4 regions of the Brenneria uluponensis genome follow, and region 1 is predicted to be linked to each of the others. Evidence: predicted binding sites of a transcription regulator. Region 1 holds the regulator's gene; each other region holds the start of a gene.

What was found. Region 1 encodes CRP, which controls carbon source genes, mostly activating them, when cyclic AMP is high. Its sites were predicted from a motif close to ATGTGANNNNNNTCACAT; they were not measured.
Region 2: RS889_RS08365 (maltoporin) is a predicted target of CRP. The motif match lies at 2,289-2,306, and genes of this name have one in related genera.
Region 3: RS889_RS04170 (PTS sugar transporter subunit IIC) is a predicted target of CRP. The motif match lies at 1,877-1,894, and genes of this name have one in related genera.
Region 4: RS889_RS07580 (YfcZ/YiiS family protein) is a predicted target of CRP. The motif match lies at 2,018-2,035, and genes of this name have one in related genera.

Annotation. Positions count from the first base shown of each region.
Region 1 covers NZ_CP135917.1:360,389-365,370, forward strand. The annotation lists gene RS889_RS01705 (aminodeoxychorismate synthase component II) at 215-790, shown strand; gene argD (bifunctional acetylornithine/succinyldiaminopimelate transaminase) at 910-2,133, shown strand; gene crp (cAMP-activated global transcriptional regulator CRP) at 2,196-2,828, opposite strand; gene RS889_RS01720 (OsmC family protein) at 3,150-3,557, shown strand; gene RS889_RS01725 (LysR family transcriptional regulator) at 3,705-4,664, opposite strand; gene argH (argininosuccinate lyase) at 4,858-4,982, shown strand, end outside.
Region 2 covers NZ_CP135917.1:1,824,481-1,829,462, reverse strand. The annotation lists gene RS889_RS08375 (glycoside hydrolase family 94 protein) at 1-764, opposite strand, end outside; gene RS889_RS08370 (LacI family DNA-binding transcriptional regulator) at 1,089-2,171, opposite strand; gene RS889_RS08365 (maltoporin) at 2,435-3,685, shown strand; gene RS889_RS08360 (PTS sugar transporter subunit IIB) at 3,868-4,182, opposite strand; gene RS889_RS08355 (beta-galactosidase) at 4,255-4,982, opposite strand, start outside.
Region 3 covers NZ_CP135917.1:899,133-904,114, forward strand. The annotation lists gene RS889_RS04160 (glutathione S-transferase family protein) at 1-320, shown strand, start outside; gene RS889_RS04165 (LacI family DNA-binding transcriptional regulator) at 565-1,611, opposite strand; gene RS889_RS04170 (PTS sugar transporter subunit IIC) at 2,032-3,372, shown strand; gene RS889_RS04175 (glycoside hydrolase family 1 protein) at 3,388-4,824, shown strand; gene RS889_RS04180 (PTS sugar transporter subunit IIB) at 4,837-4,982, shown strand, end outside.
Region 4 covers NZ_CP135917.1:1,621,512-1,626,493, forward strand. The annotation lists gene mlaA (phospholipid-binding lipoprotein MlaA) at 1-303, shown strand, start outside; gene fadL (long-chain fatty acid transporter FadL) at 513-1,769, opposite strand; gene RS889_RS07580 (YfcZ/YiiS family protein) at 2,161-2,457, shown strand; gene fadI (acetyl-CoA C-acyltransferase FadI) at 2,671-3,984, shown strand; gene fadJ (fatty acid oxidation complex subunit alpha FadJ) at 3,981-4,982, shown strand, end outside.

The DNA.
Region 1 (4,982 bases):
CGCGATGTGATGGGTTCCGCCGTATGGTCATAGGTATCTTTAGCGTTTTGTTAAAGTAAATTTCTTGTCATCCCTTTCATGCTGGAGACAGGTACAATGGCTTTTACCGCTTTAGCCCACAAGCATGTATCGAAAAAAATTGCGGGTATTCTTGCGGGTATAAAAAGAAAGATCAAATAACATTTTTATTATTTATCAATAAGTTAGGTTTGATATGCTGCTATTAATTGATAACTATGATTCCTTTACCTATAACCTGTATCAGTATTTCTGTGAGTTGGGTGAGAATGTGTTGGTAAAGCGCAATGATGAACTGCAACTAGCAGATATTGAACGGTTAGCACCGCAGAGACTGGTGATATCACCTGGTCCTTGCACACCGGATGATGCTGGCATCTCGCTGGCGGCTATCCGCCATTTTGCCGGTAGACTGCCGATTCTGGGGGTTTGTCTTGGGCATCAGGCGCTGGGGCAGGTGTTTGGCGCACGAGTGATCCGTGCCCGGCAGGTAATGCATGGCAAAACATCATTAATTCAGCATACCAATGTGGGGGTGTTTACCGGGTTGGCTCAGCCGTTGAACGTCACGCGTTATCATTCTCTGGTGATCGACAAGGCTTCTCTGCCTGACTGTTTCGAGATTACCGCCTGGAGTGAGCATCAGCAGGGAATAGATGAAATCATGGGCATTCGTCACCGTTCTCTGCCTCTGGAAGGGGTGCAGTTTCACCCGGAAAGTATCCTGAGCCAGCAGGGGCATCAGTTATTGAAGAATTTTCTTGGTTTATAGTCATATAGTGGATAATTTTCTTTTCCAGCAGATTAATGATTGCCTCGTTATGACTTTTTATGCATATTTATTGACTATATTTTCATTCAAGGTAGTGAGATATTGAGGCGGGGAAGCAGATGGCAACAGATAAAATGGCGGTAACAAGAGACACTCACAATAAAGTAATACTTCCGGTTTATGCACCAGCGCAGTTTGTGCCGGTTAAAGGCAAGGGAAGCCGGGTTTGGGACCAGCAAGGTAAGGAATATATCGATTTTTCCGGCGGGATTGCAGTGACAGCGTTAGGGCATTGCCATCCGGCGTTGGTTGAAGCACTCAAACAGCAGGGGGAAACCCTGTGGCATACCAGCAATGTTTTTACCAATGAACCGGCTTTGCGGTTGGCAAGCAAGCTTATCAATGCGACGTTCGCGGATCGGGTCTTTTTCGTTAATTCCGGTGCGGAAGCTAATGAAGCGGCTTTCAAGCTGGCTCGTCACTATGCCATCAAGCGTTACAGTCCGTACAAAACCAAAATCATCGCGTTCTATCATGCATTCCATGGCCGAACACTATTTACTGTGTCGGTGGGGGGGCAGGCGAAATATGCGGATGGTTTCGGCCCTAAGCCGGCAGATATTATCCATGTACCGTTTAATGATCTGGCCGCTGTCAAAGCCGTTATGGATGACCACACCTGCGCGGTGGTGTTAGAGCCGGTGCAGGGCGAGGGTGGTGTTATTCCTGCAACGCCGGAATTTATAAACGGTGTGCGGGCGTTGTGCGATCAATATCAGGCGCTGATGGTGTTTGATGAAGTTCAGTGTGGGATGGGACGCACCGGTAAACTGTTCTCTTATATGCATTACGATGTTCAGCCGGATATTTTGACTACGGCCAAAGCGTTGGGCGGTGGTTTTCCCATTAGTGCAATGCTGACCACCGAGGAAATTGCTTCGGTGATGACGGTGGGGGTTCACGGTACGACGTATGGCGGTAATCCGTTGGCCTGCGCGGTGGCGGAAGCGGCGTTGGATACGATTAATACGCCGGAGGTGCTGTCAGGTGTGGCCGAGCGTCACGATCGTTTTGTGGCGGCGTTGAATACTATTAATGCGGAGTTCGGCATTTTCGACGAAATTCGTGGTCAAGGACTGTTGCTGGGCGTGGCGCTAAAACCTGAATGGCAGGGTCGGGCACGGGATTTCCTGACTGCTTCTGCTGAGCATGGCCTGATGATTTTGGTGGCAGGGCCGGATGTGATCCGTTTTGTACCTTCATTAGTCATTGAACTGGCCGATATCGATCAAGGCATGGCGCTTTTCGCCAAAGCGGTGGCACAGGTCGTCAACGGTCAGTAAGCCGTCTTTAGACAAAACGAAAAGAGCGTGCTGTGGCACGCTCTTTTGTTATCTGATATGGGTTAGCGGGTGCCATAAACCACGATGGTTTTCCCATGGGCAGATATAAGATTTTGATCTTCCAACATTTTCAGTATACGGCCTACTGTTTCGCGGGAGCACCCCACGATTTGGCCGATTTCCTGGCGGGTGATCTTAATCTGCATGCCATCTGGGTGGGTCATGGCATCAGGTTGTTTGGCCAGATTAAGCAACGTCTGAGCAATACGACCTGTTACGTCCAGGAAGGCAAGATTGCCCACTTTCTCTGACGTTACCTGTAGACGGTTCGCCATCTGAGCAGATAATCGCATCAGAATGTCAGGGTTAACCTGAATCAGTTGACGGAATTTTTTATATGAAATTTCAGCAACTTCGCAGGCAGTTTTGGCTCTCACCCAGGCACTTCGCTCCTGGCCTTCTTCAAACAATCCGAGTTCACCAATAAAATCCCCCTGATTGAGATAGGAGAGAATCATTTCTTTGCCTTCTTCATCTTTGATCAGCACTGCGACAGCACCTTTCACGATGTAGTAAAGCGTTTCTGCTTTTTCACCTTGGTGAATAAGCGTGCTCTTTGATGGATACTTGTGAATATGGCAATGAGAAAGGAACCATTCAAGAGTCGGGTCTGTTTGCGGTTTGCCGAGAACCATTCGCTGTCATCCTCTGTTGTAATTCACTGCGCAAATCACAGGGTTCAGAGTTCCCTGTACGGCGTGATAACATAGTTATAATTCAAATTCCGTGTAGGCGGAATGACGTCAGGGAATATATTAGGTCTCTATCGAGTGACGTCATGATCTGCTTGTTTTTTTGCTTTGGCTCGAAATAAGCAGATTCAGGATTCGTTTGTAACACAGGTTGCACGTAGTGTCTTGTGTTGTCTCGCTTCAGCATGACTAAGCTCTGATTATCAGGCTTTTTTGTACATAAGCGATGTAATATTTCAAAAATAGTTGATTGAGGGTGAATTTATGCAGGCGCGAGTGAAGTGGGTTGAAGGCTTAACGTTTATCGGTGAATCTGCCTCCGGACATCAGGTATTAATGGATGGCAATGCCGGTGATAAAGCGCCAAGCCCGATGGAAATGGTGCTGATGTCTGTCGGTGGGTGTAGTGCTATTGATGTGGTTTCCATTCTGCAAAAAGGCCGTAATGATGTGGTGGACTGTGAAGTCCGGCTGACTTCGGATCGTAAAACCGATGCCCCTCGTTTGTTCACTGCCATCAATCTGCATTTTATCGTTACTGGTAAGGGACTGGCCGATAAGGTCGTGGAGCGAGCGGTTTCCCTTTCAGCTGAAAAATATTGCTCTGTCGCGTTGATGCTGGGTCAGGCGGTGGATATTACCCACAGTCATGAAGTGCGTGACGTGGCGTAGAGCTTTAATGACCGTGAGGTGGGTATATCTCACGGTTGTCAGTGGCACGCGCTGCTGTTCGAGGTGGCGCCGTAGTAAGTGCTGATGCTGATGTAGTGAACACGTAGTATCGAAAATGAGTGGTAGGCACCAAAATAGTGCATGTGATTATGATTCACTCTGGATGCCCAACGCGTCCATAAATAATTTTATGATCGTATTTATTCTTTTCCCTTTTTTGATAATAAAACAGAATCGGGTGAAAATGGTTAATGATTCTGAAGTAATAGGCCGTAGTAAATTTTGTTCAACATATCTTTCTGCATAATGGCAAGGGAGATAGCCAATAAAATGCCCAGTCAGAATGAGCATGGCGACAGATTCAATTTGCACCGCCTGAATATTGCTATTCTTGAAATTAAATACCTTATTTTTATGATGCATGCTGGCGTAACTATGATTAATGACTTTAGCATTTTTCAACATATCAATAGTGATATCCGAGTCATTTAAATGGAAGAATTCATGCTCGTTACTACAATATATTTGTGACTCTTCCTGATAGAGAAAATAATATTCAAACTCGCTTTTTTCTTCATAAACCGGAGCAATAGCGCAGGTTAATCGGCCTTCGTTTAATCCTCTCTCAAGATTGTCGAGCTGTTCCGTTTGAAGCCTGATGTTCAGTTTTGGTGCGACGTAAGCGAGTTGACGCACCGCTTTGGTGATGGGCGACTGACGGTCGGTGATGGTGTTATCAATCACACTGATATTGATTTCACCGAGGATTTCATTACGGCTACTTTGCAGACGATCGCGAAATTGATTGATGGAAGAAAATAGCTCCAACGTGGCCTGATAGACGATGCTGCCATATTCGGTAAGAAAGAAACCATCACGGCCACGGCTGCATAGTGTCATCCCAAGGCGAATTTCCAGATCAGAAACCTGTTTGCTTATTGCTGCCAATCCAATGTTTAATTCATGGCTTGCAGAAGTAAAACCTCCGGCTTCAACAACGCTTTTGAATACGCGTAATAGTTTTAAGTCCACATTATTGATGCTTATCTGTGAGCTTTCATTTTTTTCTGTCAGTAGGTTTCTGAAATCGGAAAGTTTACTTTCCATAATTGGTATTTACCTCCCGATGTTTTTTCAACAAATATGATGTTCGACGGATTTAATATTATTTGTTGAGATTCATCACTATCGGGCAATAAGCTTTTATTATTATAGAGCGATTCCCCAAATATAAAATTTCTTTCTTCATTTCATTCTCAGAAAAGAATAACGCATTCAATATGCCAGCATGAGGGTTGTTATGTCCAACAGTTCTGAGCTTCTTTGGGGAGCCCGTTTTAAAAGTGCGCCTGCGGCAGCACTGACCGCGTTATCCCGTTGTCCCGATAACTATTTTTCACTCACGCCTTACGATATTGCCGGGTG
Region 2 (4,982 bases), 1.5 Mb from region 1:
CCCAGTGCCGGTGTAGTTCGGGGATCCAGATCGCGTAAGCGTTTCACCAACTGAGCCGCAAACGTATCAGACAAAGGTGCCTTGTTGTAACGGGCAATTTCATTAGCCAATGCAGCTTGCCCATCCCCGGCACGCAAAAGATTATTCGCGACGGATTCCGCTTCGGCTCGAGCCAGACGCCCTGCGGTCATTTGGTCAGCCAGGCGGCGTAGATTTTCTATCAACACAATACGCAGGGTAATGGCAACAGCCCACAGTTCCCCGATCGTCAAGGGCTGCACTTCTTGATATGCCATGATGAAACGGCGTAATGCTTCTGGATCAATATAACTATCCGTGTGAGCGACGAAGGCCCACACCAGACCGAGTACCCGGGGATAACCGACAAACGGCCCCTGAGATAACTTAGGCAGTTGTCGGTAATAATGTGGGGGAAGATCTTCGCGGACTTCACGAATCTGCTCAGCGACCAGATGATAGTTATCCAATAACCACTCGGCTGCCGGCACCACACGTCGGCCTTTTTCCAGTTCGGCGGCATTGGCGCGATAGGCGGCCAAGAGCACTTTAGCATTATCATTCAGTCGATGGCGTAACGGCGGAACAAAAGGCGGTGAACACGTCACCGTCTGAACGGTAGCCAATGTGCGCCCTTTTTGTTCCAAACGTTCCGGGCCAAATAACTCGCCTCTTACCGGTAGAGTATCATTCCAGGGCGACGAGGATTCACACGAATTAAACCGTGATCGAGAGAATATTTTCATAATCGCCTTTTAACCTGAGTGCAAAATCCACACAGGCGGTATTGAAAGTAACGTCAAAAAGCTGACAACCCTTATGGGTACAGGAGTATCAGTGTTTTAATAAAGTTATGTGAGTGCGAACATCCGCTCGAATTCGCTCACGTCATGAGCGGAGGTGACTAAAAGTAAAGCGAATTTAAGTATAGTAGATAAAATGTCCGACCATTGAATATTCTGTCGGAGCAGGTAGGTTACAAAACGCCATCGCTATCAACGCAGGGCGCTATCTGACTCAACCTGGAATCCCTTCCAGGCATGATTTTGGCAGGTATCATCGTCCGGCACTCAAACACCCATCTGGCTTATCTTCTGAGCGAGCGTTCGCAATTCATCTGCAATCTGCTGCAAGTTATTGTCATCATGAACCTGCGGCCCGGTCGAATTACGTATCACCAGTTTTGCCGGCAGGATCGACGACGAACGCTGTGCGTCATCCTCATTGACCCCAAGCACTCGTCTCACCGCTTCTTTGCCTTGCAAGTCCAGATCCAGCGATACGGTGGTTAATGCCGGATAAAAGAACGCGCTTTCATAGGTATTATCATAACCAATTACTGATTTCTCTCCGGGAATGGACAATTGATTTTGGTGGAAAGCACTCAATACACCAAGTGACATCTGATCATTACCTACCAGCACCGCCGAGAAGTGCGGTGTTTCCCGCATCATTTGTAGCGCCCCCGCATAACCACTTTGCGCATCCCAGTTACCATGCAACACCGTAACGGGATTCAGTCCGTAATCATGCAGCGCCTCCTGCCAGTTTTTCAGCCGCAGATTGGCTGAAATAGAGTGCTGGGGACCAGCCAACAGCGCGATATCACGGTGCCCCAACTCATAGAGATACTTCACGCTGGCGCGGGTGCCATCTGCTGGATTGAAGGAGACGTTGAACACCGAGCTATACGGGTCAACATCCAGAAACAGACAGATGATATCGTCATTGTCCGCAGCGATTTTCTCCGCCGCCGCCGTTTCCAGTGGGACGTTGATAATAACTTTATCCACCAGTTGGGACTTAAGCTCGTTGATGGAGTCCTGGATAGCATGATTGACGTTCTCATCAATCATTGAAATCAATACCAGGTATCCTTCGGTATTCGCGTAACGTTTTACCGCTGCCGCCACCTGGGAAGGCGCATGTAATGCCAGTGAAATCGTCACCAGCCCCAACGTCCGGCTGCGTTTGCCTACCAGTTGTTGTGCCAGACGATTCGGCACATACCTTAATAGCTCAATAGACTGTTCAACCTTGCGGCGCGTTGATTCTGACACATTGGCAGACTTGTTCAGTACCCGGGAAACCGTCTGATAAGATACGCCGGCATGACGAGCGACATCCTCTAACGTACTACTTTTCGACTTCATGGTTCGCTCCCTGCAATAGTGATGTCTTAATTGTAACAGGCACTCCGTCACCAACATAGTTATCGTTATAATACGTCAAAAAGTCACCATAAAAGTTATTCGTTCACATATTAGAACAAGTGATCAAGTTCACTTCCTATTACAAATAACGCTGTTTTATTTGCATTAAATCACAATAAATTGATAAGAGAATTGCTTGTTATATAAATTAGTCCTTTCATAGCCTCTCATATGTGAACGTATTACAAATAAAAGAGGCATACATGAATACGACGTTTCGTACCCTATCCGTCGCTATTGCAGTGACACTCACTTCCCCTTCTCTGTTTGCCATTGATTTTCACGGCTATTTGCGATCGGGTGTGGGTGTCTCGCGTAATGGCAGCCTGGAGGAGTGGCAAAAAAACAAGGTAGGTCGTCTGGGAAATGAATCCGACACTTATGGCGAAGTTGAGCTGGGCAGTGAGGTTTACAAAAAAAATGATGTCAGTTTCTATGTGGACAGTATGGTCAGCATGGTGTCTAACGGTGCCACTGACAATGAAACCACTATTGGCGATAACGCTCAGTTCGGGCTCCGCCAGCTTAATTTACAGATCAAAGGTCTGATCCCTGGCGATCCAAATGCAGTGATCTGGGGCGGCAAACGCTATTACCAACGCCACGATCTGCACATCATTGATACTAAATACTGGAATATCTCAGGCGCGGGCGCGGGCGTGGAAAATTTGTCCTTTGGTCCTGGCGCGGTTTCAGTGGCCTGGATCCGGGGTGATGGCAATGATGTGGACTACCGGGTAAATAACGATAACGACCTCAACATCAACTATCTCGACCTGCGCTATGCCGGTTGGAAACCCTGGTCTGGCGCCTGGACAGAATTTGGTATTGATTACGCCATGCCTAATCCAACCAAAAAACAGAAAGAGTATGGTGGCCTGTACGACGCCAAGAATGGCGTGATGCTCACCAGTGAAATCAGTCAGGACATGCTGGGTGGCTATGACAAGATCGTGTTGCAGTATGCCACCAAAGGTCTGGCGCAGAATATGGTGTCTCAGGGCGGCGGCTGGTATGACGTTTGGAACAATACTGATGATGCCACGGGCTACCGGGTGATCAATACCGGTCTGATCCCGATTACCGATAAATTTTCGCTCAACCACGTATTGACCTATGGCTCGGCAAACAATATCAGCGCCCAAATCGATAAAAGCCGGTTGATCTCGCTGGTTGGCCGTGCACAGTATCAATTCACCGATTATGTCCGCGCTATTGGCGAAGTCGGCGTCTTCTACCAGAAAGATGACCACAAAGATGGCAGTCAGTACAAACAGGGTGGCGAGAAATACACCATTGCACTGGGGTTAGCGGATGGACCGGCGTTCATGTCACGTCCGGAATTACGCATCTATGCCTCGTACCTGAATGATTCTGAGCAGGGGAAATCATTTCAGGATGGCACGGCCAGCAACACCTGGAATTTTGGTGTACAGGTGGAAGCATGGTGGTAATAAAAAAAAATAGAATAAACCGCAACGTTCCATACTGAAATTAATTGTACATTACTTCCCTCAGCAATTGAGTTTTGCTATTGCTGGCAATGTGTTTTATCTATAAAAAATAGACTTCAGGATAACGAGCCTAGATTCATTTATTGATAACCACTTCAAGTGGTTATCAATATTTTTTATTCTTAATCATTAATAGAAAAACGCGTTTCAAGTAATTGACGTAGATTATCCGATTGCGTACCAAATACGGCATGAACCTCCTGACCAATAATAATCACGCCTAATGCCCCTGATTTCTGCAACCCGCTAGAATCCACCATAGACAGGTCATTAACGGTAACACGCAGCCGCGTAATACAGGCATCTACATATTTTATGTTCTCTCTTCCACCGAAGTTTTGTATTAACTTTTCCAGATACTGGTTGTCAATATCACTATTTTCCACCATTTTTTTAGGGTGGGAAAAATAGTTGATAAAAGATTTCAAATTTACCATTCTTATTTCCTCATATCATGCAAAAACAAAAACGCCCGATCAATAGAACGGGCGCAATCCATAAAGATCAACCTATGCCAGATAACGGGATAAAATACGGTAACCCCATGGCAGTAAAGTGATCATGCCCGACAACGCCTTTCCATTTGCCATATCTACATAACCCGCCGGCAAGGATAACGTTTTCATCTCATCACTGAAATTCTGCACAATAACGAACTCACACTCGCCATCAGTTCGTCGCTGTGCCGTAACACTATAAGGTAGCACGGTTTCCAGTGCACGAGGCAGATTGAGCTTTGTAGCCAGTGCGCCAAAGAAATCGCGCTGGAATGCCGCATCATTGCGTGAGGCCACATACCAGGCCTCCCCCGCGCCGAACCGGTTGACCGTCACAGCGGGACGCCCGGCATAAAAATCACTGCCGTAAGTCGCCAGCGCCGTCGCCCCCTCAAGATGAAGCAATTCACACAGGTGGCGCGCCGACCAGGCCCCTTCCAGCCCTAACGTATTGCCAGGTGTGCTATTAACGCTATTGGTTTCACCCTCTTTCAGACAATCGATCTCCTCTGCCCAGATACCCAACAGCGGACGCAAAGGACCGGGGAAACCGCCAAGATGACACAGGTCGGTCTCATTGACGATCCCACTCCAGTAAGTAGTAACAAACTGCCCTCCCTGCCTGACAAAGTCTTCGGCGTTTTTGGCGAACCCGTCACGTACCATGTACAGCATGGGGGCAATCACCAGTTGGTAACCACTAAGATCACAATCGGCGTTAATGATATCCACGGAGATGC
Region 3 (4,982 bases), 540 kb from region 1:
CTTATGCGATTAATCGCTACCGCCGTGAAGCAGAACGTCATTACGCGATCCTCGATGCGCATCTGAAAAATCGCGAGTTCATGGTAGGCAACAGCTATACCATTGTCGATATGGCGGCATGGGGTTGGATAGATCGCGTTGCAATGGTTCTTGACGACAAAGCGCTGCAACGGTTTCCTAATCTGGCCCGCTGGTTTAAACATATTGATAGCCGCCCTGCTGTTGGGCGCGCCCGCGCAGTGGGTAAAGATGTGCAATTCAAGAGTGAACGCGATGAGGTCGCTCTGCGTGCTCTGTTCCCGCAGAACTTCACCCATTAACGACGGATATTCATCACCACCGATCGCCATTCTTTATTTCAAGACAACATAGCTGCTGTCCACTCTGTATGGTATGCCGGTTATTTCTCTGCCACTGGTTTTGGCCGACATTGAACGTTACTCGTTCCGGCTGGTGGATATTCATCTGCACATCGTTCTGGTGTGGATTAGGGGCAAATAGTGAAGAGCGTCTCGGGCTAATGAACAGGTATAGCGATGATTTGTCGCTATACCTGAATGCGGGTTAAAGCCGATGGTGGTTTGTCATTGATTGTCGGGGGTCTGAAGCGTAGGGACCCGGTAGCACCGATTCCCTGATTTTCAGTTCCCCGGTGAATGGGGAAAGTGGTTTGACGTCCTCTTCGGCAATCAGCTTCAGCGCTTGTGTGATGGCCGCGCTGATCATCTCCTCTATCGGCAGATAAACGGTAGACAAGGAGGGATGCAGGTAAGCCGCGTTAGGTTCATCATCAAATCCAAACAGAGACAGATCCTGCGGCAGCTGTTTGCCCGCTTCGATAAAGGCCTTCATCGCGCCGACAATCATGTCGTCATTGCTGGCAAACAGTGCAGTAAAGTTGATATTGCGGGCCAGTAGTTCTTGGGCGGCGCGATAGCCGCTGGATACGGTACTGTCGCCATTGGCGATCCACTGCGGATTGAACTTGATCTGGTGGAATGCCAGCGCCTGTCGATAGCCCGCCAGGCGCGTCTGTGCCGTAGGGGTTTGCATCGGCCCGGTGATACAGGCAATTTCCCGATGACCCTGTTTTACCAGGTAATCCACCACCTGAAATACCGCCTGTTGCTGTTCAAAGGATACACAGCGTTCGCGCATCAGCGGGAGGTCACGGTTGATCACCACCAGTGGTACGGTAGCGTTCTTCAGTAACGTCATCAATTCTTCGTCAGACATATGACGCGTGTAGAGAATAATGGCGTCACAGCGGCGATCGGTCAGTAGTTGAATCGCCTGTAATTCATCGTCCGGTGTGTCATGCCCATCGGTGACGATCAAATGCTTGCCACTGGCTTCTGTCAATTCTGCGGCACGGCGCAATAGGCGGCCAAAGTAAGGACCATCGAAATTGGATACTACCAGACCAATACTGTTGGAACGGCGATTTGCCAGCGAACGGGCCAGAAAGTTGGGGCGATAACCCAACTCTTTCATTGATTTGAACACGATATCCCGCGTGCTTTGCCTGACCTGCCCAGTGCCGTTGAGCACCCGTGAGACCGTGGCTTTGGAAACCCCCGCGTGATTGGCCACATCAAGCATGGTAATCATGGAAATTCACCTGTTTAGGTTTATCGCTAAGATCCCTCATTCTAACACAAGGGGCGTCGGATAGCCGTGACCATCCCCAGATTTGCTGTCGTACTGGTAAGTTAAACCGCCGGAATTCGCCGCGCTATCCGTGTGGCTGGAAATGGTATCCCAGGTTTTCCTTAATGGTTGGCTTCCAGCAGATCGTCGGCTTGTTGCCATTATTTACTCTCTTGGTATGCCAAAATTAACGTAACTCATGGTATTGGAATTCCAATATTGGCTTGTGAGAACAATGTCACAGAAAAATTATTCATTTGTTTTATTTTTGGTATGCCAAACGCAAAGGCGCGAACCTGTAGTCCACTCTCTGCGCGTAACGGCCATCTGTGGGGCAATCAAACCCGCGATATAACAATATGATGATCAAGAGGTGGTGTTATGTCATTTAAGGACCAACTGATCGATTCTTTAGGATCCTTTGCCAATCAGTTCAATAGCCTGCGATATATCATGGCCATTAAGGCGTCGTTTATTACTTTAATGCCGGTGATCATTGTTGGTGCTTTTTCGGTGTTGATCTCCAACATGGTGCTCGACCCCAGAAACGGATTGGCCAGCTTTGCTATGTTTTCGTTTTTGGCGCCGTTAAAGCCGATTATGAGTGGGATCAATTACGCGACACTGAGTTTTCTCACCATTGGTGCGGCGTTCCTGATCGGTATCGAACTGGGGCGCATCAATGGTTCCCGGAGTCTGTTCCCCGGACTGCTGGCAGTGATCTGCCTTGTCTCTATCACGCCGACCACTATTGACATGGTGGTCAATGGTCAGACGATAGCGGTGAAAGATGTGCTGGCCAAGCAGTTCTCTGATACAAAAAGCCTCTTTCTCGGGATGTTTATTGCCATTCTTTCCGTGGAAATCTATTCAAAGCTGGAGAAAGTGGACTGGCTGAAGATTAAAATGCCGGACAGTGTTCCACCTAATGTTTCTGCCTCTTTTTCCGCCTTGTTCCCGGCCATTATCACCGTGACAGTGATCGCCACATTTGGTTTTGTGTTCCATGCTGTTACGGGGATGTACCTGTATGACGCCATTTATAAGGTGGTACAGCAACCGTTGGAAGCCGTAGTACAAAGCTTGCCAGGTCTGCTGATTCTGATGTTTGTGGCGCAGATGTTCTGGGTTATCGGTATTCATGGTAACCAGATGATCAAACCGATTCGTGAACCGCTGTTGTTGGGGGCCATTGCGGTCAACATGACCGCATTCGAACAAGGGAAGGAAATTCCCAATATCATTACCATGCCATTCTGGGATGTGTATATGAGTATCGGTGGCTCCGGGTTGACCATCGGCCTGCTGCTGGCGGTCATGATGGCTTCTAAACGCAGAGAGATGAAAGAGATCGCCAAGATTTCGTTCGGGCCCTGTGTGTTCAATATTAACGAGCCGGTGATATTTGGTATGCCGATCATGCTTAACCCGATTCTGGCTATTCCTTTTATTATTACACCGTTAGTGACCGGCACTATTGGTTACTTTGCCACTAGTATGGGGTTTGCCGGTAAGGCGGTGGTAATGGTGCCCTGGACCACGCCACCGATCATCAATGCCTGGTTGTCTACCGCCGGTTCAATGGGAGCGGTTGCCACTCAGATGGTCTGTATCGTGGTTGCCACGCTGATCTATCTACCGTTTGTCAAAGTGGCCTCACGGCGTGCGGAATTGGCACAGATAGAGGCTGAAGCCGCAGAGATGAATCCGGCAAAAAATTAAACAAGAGAGGGTGTAATGAGTAAGGTATCTGTCACCATTCCGTCTGATTTTATTCTGGGTGCTGCCGCATCTGCTTGGCAAACTGAAGGCTGGGGCGGCAAGACGGACGGCCAGGATTCTTATCTGGACTTATGGTACAAGCAGGATCGTCAGGTATGGCATGACGGTTATGGCCCGGCGCAAGCCACAGATTTCTACCATCGTTATCGTGAAGATGTGGCTTTAATGAAGCAGGTGGGGTTGACGCATTACCGTACTTCCATCAACTGGTCACGCTTCATGCTGGATTATGAAAACGGCATTGTTGACGAAGAGTACGCCACTTATATCGATAACCTGCTGGATGAGATGCTTCAGCAGGGCATCGAGCCAATGTTGTGCCTGGAGCACTATGAACTTCCCGCCTATCTATTTGAAAAATATCAGGGTTGGTCGTCTAAACACGTGGTGGAGCGGTACGTTCTTTATGCGCAAGCCGTGTTTGCCCGCTATGCCGGTAAAGTCAAACGCTGGTTTACTTTTAACGAACCGATCGTCGTCCAGACCCGCATCTATCTGGATGCGCTGCGTTACCCCTATGAGCAAAACACCCACACCTGGATGCAGTGGAATCACCATAAAAACCTGGCAACGGCTAAAGTAGTGCAGTTGTTCCGCCAGAAGGGCTATCACCAACAAGGCGGCAGTATTGGCGTAATTCTTAATCCGGAAGTGACTTATCCGCGCTCCAGTGCGGCACATGATGTGGAGGCTGCGCGTCTCTACGATTTGTTTTACAACCGGGTGTTTCTGGACCCGGCTCTGAAGGGGGAATATTCGCCGGAGCTGATGGATCTGCTGGAAAAACATCAAATTCAGTGGGATTACACCACCGAAGAGTTGTCGATTATTCGTGACAACACTGTGGATGAAGTGGGCATTAATCTGTATTACCCGCACCGGGTGAAAGCCCCCAGCCGGGAGTGGAATAAAAATACGCCATTCCACCCGGCTTACTACTATGAGCCTTTTGAACTACCGGGCCGTCGTATGAATAAATCACGCGGTTGGGAAATCAATCCCAGAATTATTTATGACATGGCGATGCGGCTGAAGAGCGAGTACGGCAATATCCCCTGGTTCGTGGCGGAAAATGGTATGGGTATTGAAAATGAAGGGCAGTTCAAAGACAGCTCTGGTGTGGTACAGGATGATTACCGCATCGCCTTTATTGCTGAACATCTATATTGGGCACTTAAGGCGCGGGAAGCAGGGGCAGATTGTCGCGGCTACATGTTGTGGGCCTTTACTGATAATGTATCGCCAATGAATGCGTTCAAAAACCGGTATGGGTTGATAGAGATCGATCTGGATCAAGATCGGCAGCGGAGACCCAAAAAATCGGCTGGCTGGTTCAGGCAAGTGCGTGACTCGCGGGTGTTGGAGGTAACGTTGGATGATGAAGACAAATAGTGGGGAACAATTATGAAACGTATTGTGCTGGCCTGTTCCGCGGGGATGTCGACGTCGCTGGTGGTGACCAAGATGGAGAAAGAGGTGGTCGCCCGTGGACTGGAATATAAAATTTACGCTATTCCTGAACAAAATCTGCGGGATGAATTGCAAGAATA
Region 4 (4,982 bases), 1.3 Mb from region 1:
TATGGTAGTGCGACAATCCGTGAAGATGGTGGCGATGTAGTGGATACGCTTTATCCGCCATTGAGCTATCTAACCTTTTGGATGTCGGCCGGGAAGTGGGTGCTGGAAGGATTGGAAAGTCGGGCCCAGTTGCTGGATTCCGATGGCTTGCTGCGTAATTCGTCAGATCCTTATTTGGTGGTTCGCGATGCATACTTCCAACATAATAATTTCCTGGCTAATGATGGCAAGTTCACGCCACAGGTGAATCCCAATGCGAAATCAATTGAAAGTAGCTTGAGTGAGATAGATTCAGGCAAATAACTATGCCAGTTTGTTCTCCAGAGAGTCCCAGCCGGGACCGGAGAGGTTGGCAATTATCGAGTCTGAACGGTGCTGTTGCGTGATGCCGTTCACTTGAACCGGAACACCATGTTTGGTTCCCTGTAGATGCCAAACGTGGTCGTTGCCTGGGTATTCCGGTCTCTTGGCTGACGAGAATTGTCTACGCCATGATGAACTAAAGGCAGTGATCAGAATTTGTAGTTGACGTTGACGCCATAAAGCCAGGCTTTACCTTTGGAAGTGAAACTATAGGAAGGTAAAGACGCACTCACTCCCGGCTCCGTTATGCTCACTTTTTGTCCGTGCATGTAAGACACCCCGACGTCGACAGACATATCTTTATTAAACGCATAAGTGGTACCGGCACTCAACCATAAACGATCTTGATCGGGGATGGAGATAGTGCGTTTATCGGAAGGAACCGGACTATCGTCATAGGCAATCCCGGTGCGGAACGTCCAGTTATCGTCAAAGTAATAGGTCGTTCCCAGTGCAATACGGTAGACATCATGGAAACTTTCATCTTTAAGAAACAGCGTTTGTCCATTGCTACCCGTGGCTTTCAGTTGTTGGAAATGACTCCAGCCGGTGTAAGTGAGGCTGTAGTGAACCGCCCATTTCGGGGCTACGCGGTGGTAAGCGGAGACTTCCCACATTTCCGGCAGATTAAGGGTTAATTTCCCAGGTATTGTCGCACCCGCGGTGGAAATGGCGCTGCTGAATTTGCCATCAAAATCAATGTCTACTTTTGATCGATACGTAAAGCCGAAACGATTGTTTTGATCTAACTCGTACAGGATGCCCGCGTTCCAGCCATATCCCCACTCATTGCCTTCAAGTCGGGTGATTTCAGCAGAAGAACTCAGACCAAATGCTGGTCCGATTTCACCTGCATTACGCACGATTTTTGCGTCGGCATAAACGGCGTCGATTCCCAGGCCAAAACTGAAATGTTTATTAAGCCGATAGGCGGCGCTGAGGTTTAGGTTCGACGTCGACAAATCGGTTTTGCCACCGATTGAGCCTGCAGAGTAATTGTCACTGAATTCAGTCGACAAACCATAGTAGGTGACGGCAGAAGCGCCTACGGCCCACTGCTCATTCAACGGCATAATGAAATGGAGATTCGGCACCCAGGCATGTGGGGCAATGTTTTTTGCCCCCGCATCCTGGCCACTGGAACTGGAGCCAGATAGATTGATATCAGGATTAATATAGGTCACGCCACCAGAGAATGCCGGACGATCAAACAACGTCATAGTCGCCGGGTTACGGCTGCCGGACGTTGCGTTATCAGCTACGGCACTTTCGCCAGAGAAAGCGCGTCCGAGACCTGATGATGAATATTCATTGAGTTGAAAACCGGCAGCGGAAGCATTAGTGGATATCATGGTCACAACGGCAGCAAGTGACCATTTTTTTAGCGAACTTTTCTGGTTGTTCATGACCAAAACCTCATCATCTGCTCGTTATTTAACGCTGTTGTACATGTAACAAAGGATGTGCACTTCAGGGAGGGCTACGGGCAAGCAGAGTAGGCCCAGTGACAAAAATATAAAAAACAAAGCTAAGAATATTTTATTAAAATGTTAAAATTGTTAGCAAAATTATGCGTAAAGTGAGTAAAATATAACGAAAATGATAGCTTTCTTTATATTTATTTACATTTTCTTTTTTGGTAAGCCATCCAGAAATGTGATCGGTTTCACTTAATATCCCGGTGACCAGTAAATTCTAGTGATATCTCTCAGTGACGAGTAAAATGAGCTGGAAGATATCATTTTACGATCTAGGTCGTGCCTGCCCGTCAGGTTATTGCCGTAGGAGAGTTTTGCGATGACAAATGTAATAAATAATTGCCATGCCGAAGAAACAGCTGCTTGTTGTTGTGTTGATGTAGGTACGGTGATAGACAACACTGACTGTACGGCCTCTTATAGCCATGTATTTGTTGCTCGTGCTGAAGCAGAATCCATGCAAAAAGCGTTGTCGGATAAAGCGCGGGCGGTAGAATCAGACCCCTGCATCATTAGCAGCACGTTGTCAGATGTGGAAGGCGGGGTAAAACTGGACATGAATTTCATTTTCAGTTGCCAGGCTGAAACGTTGATTTTTCAGTTAGGTCTGCGTTAATTCCTTTCCTGTCAGGGGGATGCTTTCCCCCTTTCTTAACTTCTTTTTAATACCTCATTCCTGATCTTGTTTTTTATTCAGCAAAGCTCGCCATAAAACGTGGATAGCGTCTATTTTTATTACTTATTGGTTTGTTGGTTGTAATAATGTAGCTAACAATGAAATCAAATCATATCAGTCGTACCCCTCTTCTTAATATCAGCAGGAGTATTTATGGGCGAGGTATTACCAATGGTAACCCGTCGGGGCGATCGCATTGCGATTGTCAATGGGTTACGTACCCCGTTTGCCCGTCAGGCAACGGCGTATCGTGGTATACCGGCTTTGGAATTGGGCAAACTGGTAGTCACAGAGCTATTGATACGTAGCGGTATTGACTCGGAACTTGTTGAGCAACTGGTTTTTGGTCAAGTGATTCAGATGCCTGAAGCGCCGAATATTGCACGGGAAATTGTCCTGGGAACAGGCATGAGCGTTCATACCGATGCCTACAGCGTTTCACGTGCCTGTGCTAGCAGTTTTCAGGCGGTAGCCAATGTGGCAGAAAGTATTATGGCCGGTACAATTGAGGTAGGTATTGCGGGAGGTGCGGATTCATCGTCGGTATTACCCATTGGTGTCAGCAAGCGACTGGCTCGTATATTGGTGGATCTCACTAAAGCCCGTAACCTGAGGCAACGACTGGCCTTGTTTGCTCAACTGCGCTTTAACGACCTGTTGCCAGTGTCGCCAGCCATCGCCGAATATTCGACTGGACTACGGATGGGTGATACCGCAGAGCAGATGGCTAAAAGCTATGGAATTACCCGTCAACAGCAGGATGAATTGGCGCATCGCTCACATCGTCTGGCGGCACAGGCATGGCAGCGCGGTGTGCTGCGCGATGAAGTGATGACAGCCTATGTTCCTCCTTATCAACAGGCGGTAGAGGAGGACAATAATGTTCGCCATGACTCCTCTTTGGCGCAGTATGCGCAGTTACGCCCCGCATTTGATCGCCAGCATGGCACTGTCACTGCGGCCAATAGCACACCAATGACAGATGGCGCCGCCGCGGTATTGATGATGAGTGAATCCCGGGCCAATGGGTTGGGATTGACGCCTCTCGGTTATCTTCGCAGTTACGCTTTCATTGGCATTGATGTGCGGCAGGATATGTTACTGGGACCGGCCTACGCCACGCCGCTGGCGCTCGATCGCGCTGGTATCACCCTATCCGATCTGACCTTGATTGATATGCATGAGGCTTTTGCGGCACAAACGTTAGTTAATCTGAACCTGTTCGCCAGCGCCGATTTTGCCCGGCATCAACTGGGGCGCAGTGAGCCGCTGGGAAACGTGGATATGGATAAATTCAATGTGTTGGGGGGATCAATTGCTTATGGGCATCCTTTTGCCGCGACGGGAGCACGTATGATCACACAGACATTACGTGAATTACAGCGCCGTGGCGGTGGCTTGGGGTTAACCACTGCCTGTGCGGCCGGAGGATTGGGGGCCGCAATGATTCTGGAGGTGACAGCATGACGGAACAACCGGCAATTGTCGCGCTGGAGAAGGAGAAATCGGCTTTCTCGCTGACGTTGCGACCCGATAACATTGGTATTATCACAATGGATGTCGCGGGTGAAAAAGTGAATACCCTGAAAGCGCAATTTGCCAGGCAAATCATGGCGGTATTAACCCAGGCGCAACAGCATGCCGCTCTGCGGGGGGTGATTTTTGTGTCAGCCAAAGCGGATTCCTTTATCGTCGGGGCAGATATCACCATGTTGGATAATTGCACTGATGCCAAACAGGCCGAAGCGTTAGCCAGAACAGGGCAGGAGACACTGGCGTATATCGCCGGACTGCCTTTTCCCGTCGTAGCCGCTATTCATGGCGCTTGTCTGGGCGGCGGACTGGAGCTGGCACTGGCATGCGATTATCGGGTTTGTACCACAGAGGATAAAACCGTATTGGGATTGCCGGAAGTTCAGCTAGGTTTGTTACCTGGTTCAGGCGGAACACAGCGTTTACCCCGCTTAATTGGTGTTGATAAAGCGCTGGATCTTATGCTGACAGGAAAGCATGTTCGCAGCCAACAGGCTCTCAGGCTGGGCCTGGTGGATGACGCCGTACCATACAGTATTTTGCTGGAGACGGCCGAGGCGATGATACGACAAGGCAAGAGAACATCATCGCCAGTGAATTGGCGTATCGGTTTTATGCATAGTCGTCTGATCAGATCGTTGTTGTTCAGGGTGGTTAAGCAGAAAACACAGGCCAGGACGCAGGGACATTACCCGGCCACCGGGAAAATTATTCAAGTGGTACGCGATGGTTTGGAAAAGGGTGAAGCGGAAGGATATCTGGCGGAAGCGCGAGCGTTTGGCAAGCTGGTCATGTCACCAGAGTCCATCGCTCTGCGTGGTCTGTTTTTCACCGCTACAGCACTGAAAAAAACGTCGGAAGCCGGTGGTGAAGCGCGGGTGATCCATCGGGTTGCTGTGTTAGGTGGCGGTTTGATGGGGGGAGGTATTGCC